DNA from 3 places in the Micromonospora sp. NPDC050397 genome. Region 1 is predicted to be linked to each of the others. Evidence: riboswitches for the same ligand, from Rfam matches in the RefSeq annotation. Region 1 holds a riboswitch; each other region holds the start of a gene.
The links. A riboswitch is a leader RNA that binds a small molecule or an ion and turns the genes downstream of it on or off. The one in region 1 is predicted to bind cyclic di-AMP.
Positions count from the first base shown of each region.

Region 2: it holds a riboswitch for cyclic di-AMP, as region 1 does, so the genes downstream of both, ACI2K4_RS19005 (C39 family peptidase) here and ACI2K4_RS23070 (coiled-coil domain-containing protein) in region 1, are expected to answer to the same signal.
Region 3: it holds a riboswitch for cyclic di-AMP, as region 1 does, so the genes downstream of both, ACI2K4_RS13785 (coiled-coil domain-containing protein) here and ACI2K4_RS23070 (coiled-coil domain-containing protein) in region 1, are expected to answer to the same signal.

Region 1 is NZ_JBJDPS010000006.1:438,299-443,790, reverse strand. It holds gene ACI2K4_RS23080 (hypothetical protein) at 1-78, opposite strand, end outside; gene ACI2K4_RS23075 (copper resistance protein CopC) at 167-1,036, shown strand; cyclic di-AMP (ydaO/yuaA leader) riboswitch at 1,215-1,344, shown strand; gene ACI2K4_RS23070 (coiled-coil domain-containing protein) at 1,348-2,355, shown strand; gene ACI2K4_RS23065 (MarR family winged helix-turn-helix transcriptional regulator) at 2,533-3,087, shown strand; gene ACI2K4_RS23060 (hypothetical protein) at 3,109-3,795, opposite strand; gene manD (D-mannonate dehydratase ManD) at 4,075-5,286, shown strand; gene ACI2K4_RS23050 (erythromycin esterase family protein) at 5,309-5,492, opposite strand, start outside.
Region 2 is NZ_JBJDPS010000005.1:34,504-39,995, forward strand. It holds gene ACI2K4_RS18995 (class I SAM-dependent methyltransferase) at 160-888, shown strand; gene ACI2K4_RS19000 (YbhB/YbcL family Raf kinase inhibitor-like protein) at 1,036-1,575, opposite strand; cyclic di-AMP (ydaO/yuaA leader) riboswitch at 2,057-2,196, shown strand; gene ACI2K4_RS19005 (C39 family peptidase) at 2,605-3,450, shown strand; gene ACI2K4_RS19010 (hypothetical protein) at 3,726-3,953, shown strand; gene ACI2K4_RS19015 (serine hydrolase domain-containing protein) at 3,996-5,195, opposite strand; gene ACI2K4_RS19020 (hypothetical protein) at 5,354-5,492, shown strand, end outside.
Region 3 is NZ_JBJDPS010000003.1:624,850-630,341, forward strand. It holds gene ACI2K4_RS13770 (NADPH-dependent F420 reductase) at 1-475, opposite strand, end outside; gene ACI2K4_RS13775 (dienelactone hydrolase family protein) at 529-1,200, opposite strand; gene ACI2K4_RS13780 (hypothetical protein) at 1,406-1,600, shown strand; cyclic di-AMP (ydaO/yuaA leader) riboswitch at 1,841-1,971, shown strand; gene ACI2K4_RS13785 (coiled-coil domain-containing protein) at 1,987-3,006, shown strand; partial or broken gene ACI2K4_RS13790 (glycoside hydrolase family 65 protein) at 3,099-5,453, opposite strand; gene ACI2K4_RS13795 (HAD family hydrolase) at 5,450-5,492, opposite strand, start outside.

The sequences.
Region 1 (5,492 bases):
ACCGGTGCCCGCCACGGCGAGCAGGATCGCGCTGCTCAGCACGGCCAGAGCGCGACGGCGGCCGGTAACGGGCTTCATCGACATCTCCCCAGTCAGGCCGGTCCGCGACGTTGGGAAGCGACTGTAGCGTCTTGCCGGGCACAGCGGAAGCCACCATGATGGGCCGATGCGATCGCCCCGGCTGGTCAACGTACGCGCGGCATGCCGCCTGCTCGCCGTCCTCCTCGGAGCGACAGTCGCGCTCGTCGTGGCCGGTGCACCCGCCTCCGCCCACGGGCAACTGGCGGTCTCCGACCCGGTGGCCGGTGCCACGTTGTCGCAGCCGAAGCAGGCGTTGGAGCTCTACTTCACCGAGGCACCGGCGGCGAACGCGTACTTCACCGTGACCGCACCGAGCGGTGTCCGGGTCGACGGCGGCTGGCAACCCGGCCCGGAGAAGCGACTCGACCGCCCGGTGACCGAACTCAACCTGGTCAACGGCAAGTGGGAGCCGAAGCTCTACCACACCGGCTACTCCGCGTTCGTGCAGGTCACGCACTGGCCGGAGAAGGGCGAGTACACCGCCAGCTACCTCTCGGTCGCCTCCGACCGGGAACCCGTACGCGGTACGGTGAAGTTCAGGTACTCCGGCACACCCACCGCCGCGCCGCAGGGCTGGACCGCGCCGACCAATGCCGCCGACCCGGCGTTGGTGGCCGCGGCCGAGAACCCGGAGCCGCCCCGGTCGGCCGCCCCGGGCGACACCGGCCAGGCCGCCGCACCAACCCCGGCCGGTACGACCGACGCCGGTGACGGCACCGGCGACAGTGGAGCGCTCACCTGGCTGCTGCCGGTGCTGCTGCTGGCGGCGGTGGTCCTGATGGTGGTGCTGGTACTGCGGCCGAAGAGACGGGCGCGGATCAACACCGGCCCGGCGAACCGGCGCCGGCCGGCGACCTCGGCGGCGGCCCGTCGTGCGGCGGCGGCCCGGAAGGCGGCGGGCGGCTCCTCCGGTCGGAACGCCCAACCGGCCCGCAGGCGTGGCGGCAACCGCTGAGTCGACAATGTCGAACATCGTCATTACGCCCGGTACCGATCACTTAATGAAAAGCAAAGACGATGACCGAAAGTCGTTGTCCCATAACGCTTTTCGTACCGCTTGGGGCATGCACATCGGCACATCTCGCAAGGTAAGATTCTTCGCGGTCAACGCCAATCGGCGCCAACCGGTGCCGGCGGGACCGTCGCCTAATCGTTTCGGCGAACCGGGGAACCGAGTACCCGGGGTGAATCCGCGAAAGCGGTAGGGATCACTTCCATCCCGAACCCGTCAGCTAACCCGGTCGGCGACCAACGGAAGGATCCTGCATGACGGCACCCCTCCGCCGATGGTTCACCCCTGCCCTGGCTCTGTTCGCCAGCGCGGTCATGGTGGCCCCGTTCTCCGTTCCGGCCCAGGCCGCACCGACCCCGGCCGCGCCGACGGAGTCCGACACCCCGCTGCTCAGCGAGGTGTTGGACCAGACCGGTCGGCGTTTCCTCGACGCCAAGGCCGCGCTGGAGGCTTCCAAGAAGCGCCAGGGCATCCTCGCCGCCGAGCTGAAGAAGGCCGAGGAGCAGATCGAGGCGCTGACCCCTCAGGTCGCCGAGATCGCCGCCCGCGCCTACCGGACCGGCAAGCTCGGCCCGGTGTCGGCGCTGCTCAACAGCGCGTCGCCGGACTCGTTCCTGGACCGGGCCGCCGCGTTGGAGGAGATGAACGCGGTCAACGACCACAAGATGCACGAGCTCAACGCCGCCCGCGAGCTGGCCGACCGCGCCAAGGCCCTGGCCGACGCCGAGGTCAAGGAGCAGGAGAAGCAGCAGACGGTCATCGCCCGGCAGAAGTCCGACGCCGAGAAGGCACTCGCCCTGGTCGGTGGCAAGCGACTGACCAACGGGTTCGTCAACGCCAGCTCACCGGTGGCCAAGGCCGCACCACGTACGGCCAGCGGCGGTTGGCCGGCCGAGTCGTGCAGCAAGGACGACCCGACCACCAGCGGCTGCATCACCCCGCGCACGCTGCACGCGTACAACGAGGTGAAGAAGGCGGGGTTCAATCTCTTTGTCGGCTGCCACCGCAACGGTGGTCCGTTCGAGCACCCGAAGGGCCGCGCCTGCGACTGGTCACTGCTGAAGAGCGGATTCGCCCCCGCCGCCACGAACGCCCAGCGCCTGTACGGCAACAACCTGACCGCGTTCCTGGTGCGTAACGCCGACCGGCTCGGCATCCTCTACGTGATCTGGTACAAGCAGATCTGGTTCCCAGCCACGGGCTGGCAGTCGTACAGCGGTGAGAGCGACCACACCGACCACGTACACATGTCCATGCTCTGACGGCGGCACGACCGACCTCCTCGGGCCTCCGCCCGGCCACCGTGCCGGCGGGGGCCCGATCCGTTACGCCGTCCCGCCCGCCAATCGGAACATCCGTGACGATCAGACCGATCGCCCCACTCCACGGGGTCCCTTTGGCGAGGATGACGCGTCATCCTCGCCGGTATCATGGTCGGCGTGACGGGGACCGGGGAGAAGTGGCTCAGCGAGCGGGAACAGCGCGTCTGGCGTTCCTTCATCGCGATGCAGATGGAGTTGGAGAGCAGGCTGAGCCGCCAACTGCTGGCCGAGACCGGCCTCTCGGCCAGCGACTACGGCGTGCTGGTGCACCTCAGTGAGGCGCCCCAGGGGCGACTTCGGATCTTCCAGCTCCGGACCCATCTCCAGTGGGAGAAGACCCGGCTGACCCACCACCTGGGGCGGATGGCCCGGCGGGGCCTGGTCGAACGGGAGCCCTGTGAGACCGACACCCGGGGCGCGTTCATCCAGATCACCGATGCCGGTCTGGCGGCCATCCGGGCGGCGGCCCCGAGGCACGTCGCGCACGTCCGCCACTTGGTGATCGACCGACTGAGCCCGGAGCAGCTCGACCTGCTCGGCGAGATCTCGGACCTGATCCGGTCGGGCTTCGACGCCTGCGACACCGAGGCCGAGGGGTGCGACCCGGAGCAGTCGCCCTGCCCGCCCGGGGTCGGGCCGGACGACGCCGACCCCGGGCACCGGGACCACTGACCGCATCGACGGTCGCGTCGGTCAGGCGCGGTCGAGCACCCAGGTCAGCCCACCGGCGTCCTTCGGCGTCAGGGTCAGTGTGTTGCCACCGCACTGGTAGCGGCCCTCACCGAGCAACGGCTGGATGTCCACCACGTCGGCGCTGCGGTTCGCGCCGTCGCCGACGTACTCGGAGATCCGGACGTTGTCGAAGAGCTTGGCCGGGGTCGGCTGGGTCAGCTCGACGGTCACCCTGGTGTCGCCCCACTGCAACGGCGGGACCGGTGCCCAGTCGCCCGAGGTCCCGGCGCCCGCGCCGGTGCTGACCGTACCGGTGGCCTTGCCGGCGTAGCTGAACGTGCCGGCGACCTTGGCGTCACCGAGTTGGGCGTTGAAGGTCACCGGTTTCATGCCGGCGAAGTCGACCGTGGTCGCGCCGGTCGGACCGACCTTCACCAGCACTCCGTCCCCGCCGCTGATGCTGGCACTGGCCAGGGCGCCGCCGGCCTGTCCGGAGGCGGCGGTGGTCCGCCAGTCCCCGGTCACACAGGACGCCACCGGGCCGCCGGTCGGCGGCGAGGTGCCCGCGCTGCCGGTCGGTGCGGCGCTGCCCGTACCGGCGCTCGGGCTCGGGGTGGCCAGACCCACGGCCCCGCCCTCGCCGCATCCGGCCACGGCCAGACCCAACCCCGCGAGGGTGGCAACCGTCGCTATCGCCGATGTACGCATCCGTCGTCCTCTCGTCCGGGCGGCGGCGTACGCCCACCGTGGCGGGCGCCACGGCACATCCACCCATCCGTTCTGCTACCCCGGATCGGACATCGACCAAACCGAAGCCTGGCCGCAGGCCCTAGGCTGCCCTGAGAGCCGCCCCCCGCCCGCCACCGCGTGCCCTCGCCCCTCTACCGCGTGCCTCGCGCGCCCCCACCGCGCCCGCCCACCCCGTGTCCCCTCGGAAGGCACCCCCCGGAAGGCATCCCGCCCCGTCCCCCGGAAGGCATCCCGCGAATGAAGATCACCGCCGCCGACGTCTTTGTCACCTGTCCCGGCCGTAACTACGTCACATTGAAGATCACCACGGACGACGGCCTGGTCGGCTACGGTGACGCCACCCTCAACGGGCGCGAGCTTTCGGTCGCCTCCTACCTGCGGGACCACCTGGTCCCGCTGCTGATCGGCCGGGACGCCGCACGCATCTCCGACACCTGGCAGTACCTCTACCGAGGGGCCTACTGGCGGCGCGGACCGGTGACCATGACCGCGATCGGGGCCGTCGACGTCGCCCTCTGGGACATCAAGGGCAAGGCCGCCGGGCTGCCGGTCTACCAGCTTCTCGGCGGTGCCGCCCGGGACGGCGTCACGGTCTACGGTCACGCCAGCGGCGCCGGTATCGACGAGGCGGTCGCCGACGTGGCCCGTTTCCTGGCCGCCGGCTACCGCGCGGTCCGGGTGCAGTCCTCGGTGCCGGGACTCGACTCGACGTACGGCATCCGGGTCGGTGGCGGTCTCACCTACGAACCGGCAGCCGACGACCGACCGGTCGAGGACGTCTGGGACACCGCCGCCTACCTCGACTTCGTACCCAGGCTGGTGGCCGCCACCCGGGACCAACTCGGCTACGGGTTCCACCTGCTGCACGACGTGCACCACCGGCTGACCCCGATCGAGGCGGCCCGGCTCGGCAGGTCGCTGGAGCCGTACCGGATGTTCTGGATCGAGGACAGCACCCCGGCCGAGGACCAGTCCGCGTTCCGGCTGATCCGCCAGCACACCGTCACCCCGCTGGCGGTCGGCGAGGTCTTCAACACCATCTGGGACTGCAAGGATCTGATCGCCGAGCGACTGGTCGACTACATCCGTACCTCGGTGCCGCACACCGGTGGGATCACGCACACCAGGCGGGTCTTCGACTTCGCCGACACGTACGGCGTCAGGTCCGGCTCGCACGGGGCCGGCGACATCTCGCCGATCGGCATCGCCGCCGCTCTGCACCTCGACCTGACCATCCCGAACTTCGGCATCCAGGAGTACATGGGCCACCTCGACCCGGCCGGCGAGGTGTTCCGGAGCGGCTACCACCTCGCCGACGGGATGCTGCACCTCGGCGACGAGCCGGGCATCGGGGTCCAGTTCGACGAGGAGGCGGCGGCGCGCTACCCGTACCAGGCCCGGTATCTGCCGGTGAACCGGCTCACCGACGGCTCCATGCACGACTGGTGAGCCGCCGCCGGGCCGCACCGGCTCAGGTCCCGGACGGGTACGTCTCCAGCTCGCCCGGCTCGGCGTTCGCCGGCAACTCGTGGATCGCGGTCGTCTGGTCGCACCAGACGAACCCGTCGTACCGCTCGGCGAGCCGGGTCGGTACGTAGTTGCCCCACTCCTCGAACGACGGGTCGTAGACCACCCCGATCGCCCGGTGCTCGGCG
Region 2 (5,492 bases), on a different contig from region 1:
CGTCTTCCATGCCCAAACGTCCGGAAGCCGGACGGTACGGATCGACGTAACAATCCGTTCGTGCCACGCCGATGCCTCAATTTCCCTACGGTCGTCCTAGATGGTTCACTCTGTCGGTCCAGGGTGCAGGTCGAGTTTCAGATCGCGAGGAATCGACGCATGGCAGAAATCACTGGGGATCAACGGGTCCAATCCGAGGTACTCGAAGGTCTCGCGACCGCCGTGAACCACCGCAGATGGTTCGTTGAGCTGGCGATGCCGTACCTGGGTGACAACCCGATCGAGATCGGCAGCGGTCTCGGCGACTACGTGCTCGAGTGGGCACCGCACTTCCCCCGGTTCACCGCCACCGAGGCCGACCCCGACCGGCTGGTGGCGCTCAAGGACCGACTCTCCGCCGAGTCCAACGTCGAGGTACGGCAGATGCTGCTCCCGCAGCCCGAGCCGGAGCACGGCGACTACAGCGCGGCTGTCTCGTACAACGTGCTGGAGCACATCGAGGACCACGTCGGCGCGCTGCGGAGCATGTCCGATCTGGTCCGTCCGGGCGGGGCGATCGTCCTCATCGTCCCGGCGTTCCAGTTCGCGATGGGCCCGGCGGACATCGCCACCGGGCACGTCCGGCGCTACACGAAGAAGACGATGCGGGCGGCGCTGACCGAGGCGGGCCTGACCATCGAGCGGTTGCACTACGCGAACGCGCTGGGTCTGATCGGTTACTACATGGCGACCAACGTCTTCCGGCTGATGCCGAAGGAGGGCCCGATGGTCAAGGTGTACGACACCCTGGTGTTGCCGGTGACCAAGGCCGCCGAGCAGATCGTCCGCCCCCCGTTCGGGCAGTCGGTCTTCGCCGTCGCCCGGGTCCCCGGCGAACCGACCGCCTGACCCGACCGCTCCATCCGACCGCTCCATCCGACCACTCGGCTGGACCGCCTGACCCGACTTCGGGTTGCGCTCAGCGGCCGGCACCGACACCGTCTACCCGTCCCCGGTGTCGGCGACGGCCGCTCACTGCGTGTCTGTCCCCCGGGTTCAGCCCTTGACCTGGTACGTGGGGCGGATCACCGCGCGGGCGAGGGTGTGGAAGGTCAGGTTGAAGCCGACGTACGCCGGGCTGGCGTCCGGGGTGACGTCGAGCTTCTCCACGTCGAGGGCGTGTACGGCGAAGAGGTAGCGGTGCGGCCGGTCACCGGCCGGCGGCGCGGCCCCGCCGTACTCCTGGGTGCCGTAGTCGTTGCGTACCGCGAACGCGCCTCCGCCGGTGGCTCCGGCCTTGCCGGCGCCCCGGGGCAACTGGGTGACCGAGGCGGGGATGTTCACCAGCACCCAGTGCCAGAATCCGCTGGTGGTCGGCGCGTCCGGGTCGTAGCAGGTGACCACGAAGCTGCGCGTCTCCGCCGGGAAACCGGACCAGGCGAGCTGCGGTGACTGGTCGTTGCCGCCGACGCTGGGGTGCGTGAACTCGGCGTCCAACGGCTCACCGTCGCGTACGTCGTCGCTGGTGACGGTGAACGCGGGCACCGGCGGAAGCACGTCGTACGGGTCCGGCGGAATCGCTCGGTCGAGGTTCATCGGGAAGTCCTTCCAGTGATCGGGTGACTCGGAGTCTTTCTACCCTGCCCCGGCCCACCTACGGCTGCCGGTGCCGAAAGACGTACGGACATCGGCGGGCGCGGGCTTCGCCCGAGCGGTCCGTTCGACCTGGTCCGATCGGCCCACGCGAGGTGGCACGGTTGGTCGGAAGCGGCCCGGAAATCGGCCGGACTGCCGCCGAGGTGGCGTCCAGCCCACTCCAAGGGTCGGGGCGTGCGGACCGCCGAGCGGGAAATGCGACATCGTGCGCCGGGTCGGCAAAAGGCGGTACGACCATGGACAGCAAAATCACCCAGGGTGTCGACAAATACTTTCCGTGATCATACAGCGACCATCACAAATCGAGGAAAGTAGCGGCGTTGGTCACGGTTTTCGCAGGCCAAGCGGGCTTGGCAAGAACATGAACGGACCAGTAACGTCAGCCCGTCTGGTCCGGCCATTAGTCACCGCGGGTGACACCGGAACAGACCCGCTGAGTCGTAACTGTTACGAGCCGGGGACCCACAGTAGTTTTGGGGTGAATCCGCGAGACATTCGCGGTAGGGCGAGCTTCCCGTCCGAATCCGTCAGCTAACCCGGTAGGCGGTATCGGAAGGAGAACATGCTCCGTGCAGCGCAGTATCTGCCGTGGCCCCTCCCTCGGCCACGTCCCCCGTCACCTGCTCAGGTCCGCCCGCGCGCAGGCGCGGCCGAAGACGCTGGATCACTAGGCCACCCGCGTACGACCGTCGACGCGAGCATCGCGAACGGTCGGTGACACGAGTACGCGCGACCGGCAGGTGGACGGAAACGTACGGCACTGATTTGTCGTACGCCCTCATCCGGTAACGCATTCCACCGCGCAAGGCGGTGGCGGATCAGCACGCCCTGATCCGGCAGCCCGGGTTGGCGGCCGATGCCGCCGGACCTCGCGCGCACTCGTCACGCGACCGGCCCCGGCAGAGACCCCACGCCATCCCGAATCATGTGCCCCCGATCGCAGATCGGCACATCTGCGGAGGAAATCGAATGAAGCATCGTCAGCAACTGCGACTGCGTCGCATCGTGACCGCCAGCCCGTACCGGGTCAGCGTTGTCTCCGCCGCGGTCCTCGCGGTGGGTCTGACCACCGGCATCCTGCTCACCCAGGGCCACGAGTCGGCCCTGCCGGACACCTCGGCCGTGGCCGTCTCCGAGAAGCTCGGCGGCCAGGCCGCCGGCGAGATCGCGCCCAGCCTCACCACCCCCACCCCGGATGCCCCGGCCCCGGTCGCCACCTCGGCCGCGCCGAGCCCCACGCAGTCGGCCCCGGCCGCCGCCAAGAAGGCCACACCGACCGCGGTCAAGGCGGTCAAGAAGGCACCGCCGGCCGCGAAGACGCTCGACTACGACTACGAGGCGCAGATCAACGGCTGGTACTGCGGCCCGGCGGCGACCCGGATCGCCCTGACCGCCCGGGACAAGACGCCGAGCCAGGACGCGGTCGCCTCGGCCCTGGGCACCACGATGAACGGCACCAACTCGGCCGACGACACCACCCGGGGCCTGAACAGCCTGGCCAAGACGAACTTCTACTCGAGCACCTTCATCCCGGGCACGCCGTCGCCGGCTCAGATGGACCGGCTCCAGGCCGATGTCGTGCACGCGATCAGCAGCGGGTACGCGGTGGTGGCGAACATCGTCGGCTCGGCGACCGATGTCGACGGCGGGTGGCACGCGTACGACGGGGGCCACTACCTGACCGTCGTCGGCTACCGCGACAACGGGCGGACCGTGCAGATCGCCGACCCGGCGTTTGTCAACGGGGTCAGCTCCTACTGGATGAGCACCATCGACCTGGCCAACTGGATGGCCAGCCGGGGCTACTCAGCCTGATCCTTCCTCCCCCCTGGCCCCGGGTGCCGACCGAACCGGTCGGTGCCCGGGGCTGCCCGTACCAGCGGGACGATGGCGGCGGTGCCACAACCATCCACGGACGTGCGCGTTGACACTGTCGTGACCATGGCCCGCGCCGACCAGGCGGACACCGAAGACCGTTGGGTCGGGGCGGCAGTCCGCGCCCCCGGTCGCCACCACGAGTCGGTCGCCGTGCGCCCGTACATCGAACGAAGGGTTCTGGTGATGGCCGTGCCGTGTCAGGTGTTGACCCCGTGAGCCGCGTCGACGAGCCGCTGACCCGCGCGGGGATCTGGGAGGCGGCGGCGATGACCATCGCCCAGCACGAGGACCGGGGTACGTCGTACGCCCCCGGCACCTGCGCCTGTTGCACCCCGGACGGCTGTGCGCAACTGCGCTGGGCGATGGACGTGCGCGCCGGGCGGGACCCGGAGTATCCGATGGGCGCCCCGGTCCCGCCCGACCTCAAGTCGCTCGGCTAGCGTGCCGGGTCGCTCGGCCAGCGTGCCGACCGGCCACGGTGGTCACTCCTCGGACGCCCCGACCGCGAGCCTGGCGAACTCGTCCATCCCGCCGTTCCACATAAAGTCCGAGGTCTGGCTCAACCCGATGGCGATCAGCCCCTGGTTCGGGTCGTTGAACCAGGTCGTGCCGTAGCCGCCGTCCCAGCCGTAGCGTCCGGGCACCGGCGAGACCGCGTCCGGCTCGACCGCGACCGCCATGCCCAGCCCCCAGCCCTTTCCCGACAGCAGGACACCGCCACCGGTGATCTGCTCACCGGTCAGGTGGTTCCTGGTCATCAGCTCGACCGACTCCGCCGACAGCAGTCGCTCGCCCCGGTGGACCCCCTTGTCCAGCAACAGCCGGGCGAAGGCGAGGTAGTCGTCGGCGGTCGACAGCAGCCCGGCGGAGCCGGACGGGAAGACGGGCGGGCTGGCCCACTCGCTCGGCGTGGAGACCGTACGCGACTCCAGCTTGCCGCTGGCGAAGTCGGTCATGTAGTAGCTGGGCAGCCGGCGGGTGTATTCGGCGGGCAGCCAGAACCCGGTCTCGGTCATGCCGAGCGGGTCGAAGATCCTGGCCCGGAAGAAGTCCCCGAGCGGCTGGCCGGCGGCCCGTGCCACCAGCACCCCCAACACCAGCGTCCCGACGTTGTACTGCCAGCGCTCGCCGGGCTGGCAGATCAGCGGCAGGGCGCCGAACTGCTTGATCCACTCGTCCGGGTCGTGCGGCGTACGCGGATCCGGCGCCCCCAGGACGAGCTGCCGCTCCTGTGCCGCGTGAACGATCGGGAAGGGCGGGTCGAAGGTCGGTTCGAGGATGACGCCGGAGCCCATCCGGAAGGTCAGCAGGTCCTCGACCACGATCTGACGGTCGGCCGGCACGGTCTCGTCGAGCGGCCCGTCGATCGACTTGAGCACCTGTCGGTCGGCCAACTCGGGCAACAGCCGGTCGACCGGCTCGGCCAGACTCAGCCGACCGTCCTCGACCAGCATCATCGTCGCGACGGCGAGGACTGGCTTGGTCATCGACGCGATCCGGAAGATGGTGTCGCGACGCATCGGCTCGGTGCGGTCGAAGTCGGTGAAGCCGATCGGATCGACCCGTACGTCGTCGCCCTTGGCCAGGAGGGTGACCAGACCGGGCAGCTCGCCCCGGTCGACCCGGTCGGCCATGGCGTCGTGCAGCCGGTCGACCCCGGCCTGCGTCAGTTCGCGTGTCATCTCGCAACCTCCGATGCGTACGGTCTCGCCTAGGGTCGAACCAGGGTCCGACAGATCGACATGCACTGCGATCCATTCTGGCCCGCCGACACCGAGTGTCGATACGTCCGACACCTTCTGTTTGACCGGCTCGCCGCTCCCCGCCTAGCCTCTGCCGCGTGTGGGGCATCCCGGACTACCGCCCGTACCCGCTGAACAGTGTCGAAGAGCTGGTCAACCGGCACGGCGGGGAGCTGGCCGCCCTGGTCGGCCGCAGACTCGACCGGACCTGGGGCCTGTCGTACGTCTGCGACGGTC
Region 3 (5,492 bases), on a different contig from region 1:
TGGCCTGGGGGTCGTCCCCGGACATGGGGATGCCGTACCGCTCCTGGGCCGAGGACTGACGGGCATGGTCGCGCATGTTCTCCGCGTGCAGGGTGTTGAACGCCTTGACGACGTGCGCGCCCTTCAGGTGCTGCTGCACCATCTCGCTGGAGGTGGTCTGGTCCTGGTCCAACTCCGGGATGTGCCCGTCCCGATCCGGGTAGTAGTTCCCGGTGTCCATGACCGGTTTGCCCTTCAACTCCGCCGTCGGCAGTTCGTTGTACCGACCGAACGGCACCGCGACGATCACCAGGTCACCGAAGCGGGCCGCTTCGGAGGAGCTGACCGCGTGCGTACGGTGTCCCAGTTCGCCCACCAGGTCCTGGAGTGTCTGCGGTCCCCTGGAGTTGGCGATCGCGAGTTCGTGGCCCGCCTCGGCGAGCCGACGGGCAAGCGTTCCGCCGACATTGCCGGCCCCGATAATCCCGATGTGCATGCCACGGGTTACCCGCCGAGGAGCGGCCCGAACAACGGGCGCCGACCCCGGAACTAGGGCGCGGCCCCGAAACTGGGCAGGCGCTCGGCGAACCAGTCGGCGGCCTGGTCCGAGACCTGTTCCAGCGCACCCGGCTCGGGGAACAGGTGGGTCGCGTCGGGGATGATCCGCAGTTCCACCTCCCCGCCGAGCGCGTCGCGGGCCTGCTGGTTGAACTGGATCACCTGCTCGTCCCGCCCGCCGACCAGCAGCAGGGTCGCCGCCCGTACGCGGGAGAGGGCCGGACCCGCCAGGTCGGCGCGACCGCCCCGGGAGACCACGGCCGGTACGTGCTCCGGCCGCTCGGCCGCGGCCACCAGTGCCGCCGCCGCGCCCGTGCTGGCCCCGAAGAGTCCGACCGGCAGGGCCGCCGTGTCGGGCGACCTCCTCAGCCAGTCGATGGCGCTGACCAGCCGTGCCGCCAGCCGCGCGATGTCGAACCGCAGTTCGGCGGTCTCCTGGTCGACCCGGTTCTCCTCTGGGGTGAGCAGGTCCACCAGTACGGTCGCCAGCGCGTGCCGGTGGAGCACCCGGGCGACCGCGACGTTGCGTGGACTGCGCCGGGAACTTCCGCTGCCGTGGGCGAACAGCACCACGCCGACGGCCCCCTCGGTAGGGGTCACCAGGTCCGCGGCGAGTTCCACGTCTCCGGCCGGGATAGCGGTTTCGGTCGTCTCTGTCTCCACCCGGTCTCCGATACCCCGAGTCGGGACGAACAACCGGGTGTTGACCACCTCGTCCGGTGGGACGAGGTGGACCGCGCCGCGGCCTGGTGCCCCCTACCGAAGGGGCCGTTTGCCATCGCGCCGTTCGGGAAGGCCAACGGGTGAGCAGGGACACGACCACGGTGGCCGCGGCAGCGGCCCGCGTCGAGCGATCGTGAGGAAACCCATGAGCCGCCAGAAATCCGCGAAGTCGGAGTCCGGACGTACCAACGCCAGCCCGCCGCAGGACAAGCGCGACAAACGTGACAACGCGGGGCGAGACTGGGCGGACGACGCGGCCCAGGCACGGGCCTCGGACGACCCACGACGGGTCACCCCGCACGACCAGAACGGCGTCCCTTCCACCGGCGACCGCTTCTGACCCGACAGCCGGCATCACGTGGACGACGCCCCGTCGGACCCTCGCACGAGGGCCCGGCGGGGATTTTCGACCGGGTCCAACTCCCCGGTCAGCCACGCTCAACTTTCCCATCCCATATCGTCCCGTCTCATACCAGAAGATTTCGCTCGTGGCGAGTGGAGATTTGGCCCTGAAAAGTCCAACTGATCCGGTAATGTCACCCTCGGTTCCGACCCGGTGGTTACCCCCTCGAGCTGTCGGCGACGACCGCCGCCCAATCGCTTCGTGCGAGCCGGGGAACCAGGTAGGTGGGGTGAATCCGCACTCGCGGTAGGGGTCGTTCCCGTCCCGAACCCGTCAGCTAACCCGGTCGGCGGCCGACGGGAGGAACGTGCGTGACGACACCCATGCGTCAGCGGTTCTCGCTGGCCCTGACCCTGCTCACCGTGGTCAGCGTGCTCGCCGGTACGGCAGCCGCCGGGCCAGCCTCGGCCACACCCACCGGACCGGCCACCACCGGCGACGAGGGCGGCAATCCCCTCTTACGTGACGTCCTGGAGTCCACCGGTCGCGGCTTCGCCGCGGCGAGCAATGCCGTGCGGAACGCGCGGGAGCGCCAGGCCGCGTACGCCGACGAGCTGCGGCGGATAGAGGAGCAGCTCGACTCGCTCGGCCCCGAGGTCGGCGAGGTGGCGGTCAGCGCCTACCGGATCGGCCGGATCGGACCGATCAGCGCGTTGCTCGCCAGCGCCGGCCCGGACGAGTTCATGGAGCGTGCCGAAGGTCTCGACCTGATCGCCCAGCGTGACAACAGCAAGCTGCGCAAGCTTCGCGAGGCCCGCGACCAGGCCAGTCGGGCAAAGGCCGCCGCCGACGCCGCCCTGGCCGAGGAGCAGCGGCAGCTCGCCGTGATGGCCAAGCAACGGGAGGCGGCGGAACGGGCCCTCTCCCTCGTCGGTGGGGCCAGCACCGAGGGCTTCGTCAACACCTCCTCACCCGTCGCGAGCCCCGCCCCGCGCAACCGGGACGGTTCCTGGCCGGCGCAGTCGTGCAACCGGGGCGATCCGACCACCCGGGGTTGCCTGACCCCGCGTGCGTTGCACGCGCTCAACGAAACCCGGCGGCTCGGCTTCACCCGGCACGTCTCCTGCTACCGCAGCGGCGGACCGTTCGAGCATCCCAAGGGGCGGGCCTGCGACTTCTCCGCCGAGCCCGGTGGCTTCGGCGGTGACGCGAAAGGCGGCGACCGGACGTACGGCAACAACCTGGCCGCGTTCCTGGTCCGCAACGCCGACCAGCTCGGCGTCCTCTACGTGATCTGGTACCGGCAGATCTGGTTCCCGGCGACGGGCTGGAAGGCGTACTCCTCCGCGCAGGGCGACCCGTCCAGCGACCACACGAATCACGTACACCTGTCGCTGCTCTGACGGTCCGACGGGCGTCAGCTCCCGGGTTCGTCGGGTGCCGGATCCTCCGGCCGGGTCGCCGGTCCCGGACCCCGGGCCTCGGTCACCGACGCCCGGCGGGCGGGCGCGCGGCCGGGCGGCTGCTGTGGTGCCGGGCCGACCGGATGCGGCTCCGGGTTCGCCCTGCTCACCGGCTCGTCACAGGTCACCACGAACCGCTCACCGTGGTGGATCACCTCCACCGACCCGGTCCGGTCGGTGTTGCGCAGCGCGTACGTCGTCTCCCGCTCGCGTACGTCCACCCGCAGCCGGTGCCCGCGCCAGACCAGTGAGAACTCCAGCCGATCGATCCGGTTCGGCAGCCGGGGGGCGAACGAGAGGATCTCGCCGTGGTCCCGCATCCCGCCGAACCCGGCGACCAGGGCGATCCAGGCGCCGGCCAGCGAGGCGACGTGCACCCCGTCCCGGGTGTTCTGGTTCAGGTCGTGCAGGTCCATCAACGCGGCTTCGCCCAGGTAGTCGTGGGCCAGTTCGAGGTGCCCCACCTCGGCGGCGAGGACCGCCTGGGTGCAGGCGGACAGGGACGAGTCGCGGACCGTACGCCGTTCGTAGTAGGCGAAGTTGCGGGCCTTCTCCTCCGGGGTGAACGCGTCCCCGCGCCAGTGCATCGCGAGCACCAGGTCGGACTGCTTCACCACCTGCTTGCGGTACAGGTCGAAGTACGGGTAGTTGAGCAGCAGCGGGTACTTCTCCGGCGGGGTGGCGGCGAAGTCCCACTCCTGGAGCCGGGTGAACCCGTCCACCTGCTGGTGTACGCCCAACTCCTCGTCGTACGGGACGTGCATCGCGTTTGCCGCGTCGCGCCAGGCGGCGGTCTCCTCGTCGTCCACGCCGAGCCGCCAGGCGTGGTCGCTGTGCCGGGAGACCGCCTCGGCCGCCGCCAGCAGGTTCCGCTGGGCCATCAGGTTGGTGTAGACGTTGTCGCTCTTCACGGCGGTGTACTCGTCCGGGCCGGTCATGCCGTCCAGGTGGAAGTGGCCGTCGCGGTCGTGGTGCCCGAGGGAACGCCAGAGCCGAGCGGTCTCGACCAGCAGTTCCAGCCCCACCTCCCGCTCGAAGTTCTCGTCGCCGGTGGCCTTGACGTAGCGGCGTACGGCGTCGGCGATGTCGGCGGCGATGTGGAACGCGGCCGTCCCCGCCGGCCAGTACGCCGAGCACTCCTGCCCCCGGATCGTCCGCCACGGGAAGGCGGCCCCGTTCAGCCCGAGGGTCCGGGCCCGTTCCTGGGCCATCGACAGGGTCGAGTGCCGCCACCGGAGCCCGGACGCCACCGCCGACGGCAGGGTGTACGTCAGCACCGGCAGTACGAACGTCTCGGTGTCCCAGAAGACGTGCCCGTCGTAGCCCGGACCGGTCAGCCCCTTGGCCGCGATCGGCCGCAGCTCGGCCCGGGCACCGGCCTGGAGCACGTGGAACAGGCCGAACCGGACCGCCTGCTGCACCTCCGGGTCGCCCTCCACCCGTACGTCCGAGGTGTCCCAGAAGGTGTCCAGGTAGTCGCGCTGCTCGCGGAGCAGCCCGTCCCAGCCGGAGAAACGGGCACCGGCGAGGGCGGCGCCGACCTGGTCCCGCAGAGCCGGCCGGGAACGTTGGCTGGACCAGCCGTACGCGACGTACTTGTCCAGCCGGACCTTCTCCCCGCCGGGTGCGAGGATGCAGGTGACGGTGGTCCGGGCCCAGTCGTCGAAGGTCTCGGTGCTCAGCGTGGTGCGCTCCGGCCCCTCGAGCTCGTGCCCCATCGCGGCGGCGAGCCGCAGTCCGCTGGCCCGGGTGCGGTGGATCAGCAGACCGCCGTCCTCCAGCGCCAGGTGCTCCTCGGCCTCCAGCGGGGACTCCAGCACCGCCGCGACCCGGGGGTCCCGGCTCTGTGCCGGCAGCACCTCGTTGGCGACCAGTTCCGACTGCACGATCAGTCGCAGCGGCTCGTCGACCGCCTCCACCTCGTACCGGATCGCGGCCACCGAGCGTTGGGTGAACGAGACCAGCCGGGTGCTGCGGATCCGGACCCGTTTGCCGGCCGGCGAGCGCCAGGTCACCGACCGGTGCAGGGTGCCGGCACGCAGGTCGAGCACCCGTTCGTGGTCGAGCAGTTCGCCGTAGCGGACATCGAACGGCTCGTCGTCGACCAGCAGCCGGATCAGCTTGCCGTTGGTGACGTTGACGATCGTCTGGCCGGACTCGGGGAATCCGTACCCGGCCTCGGCGTACGGCAGCGGCCGTAGCTCGAAGAACGAGTTCAGGTACGTACCGGGCAGCCCGTGCGGCTCGCCCTCGTCCAGGTTGCCGCGCAGTCCGATGTGCCCGTTGGCGAGCGCGAACACCGACTCCGCCTGGGCCAGCACGTCCACGTCGAGCCGGGTCTCCCGGATGTGCCAGGGCTCGACCGGGTAGGCCCGTTCGCGGATCATCGGGCCTCGTCCCCGGTGAGCAACTCGGCCAGGTCGGTG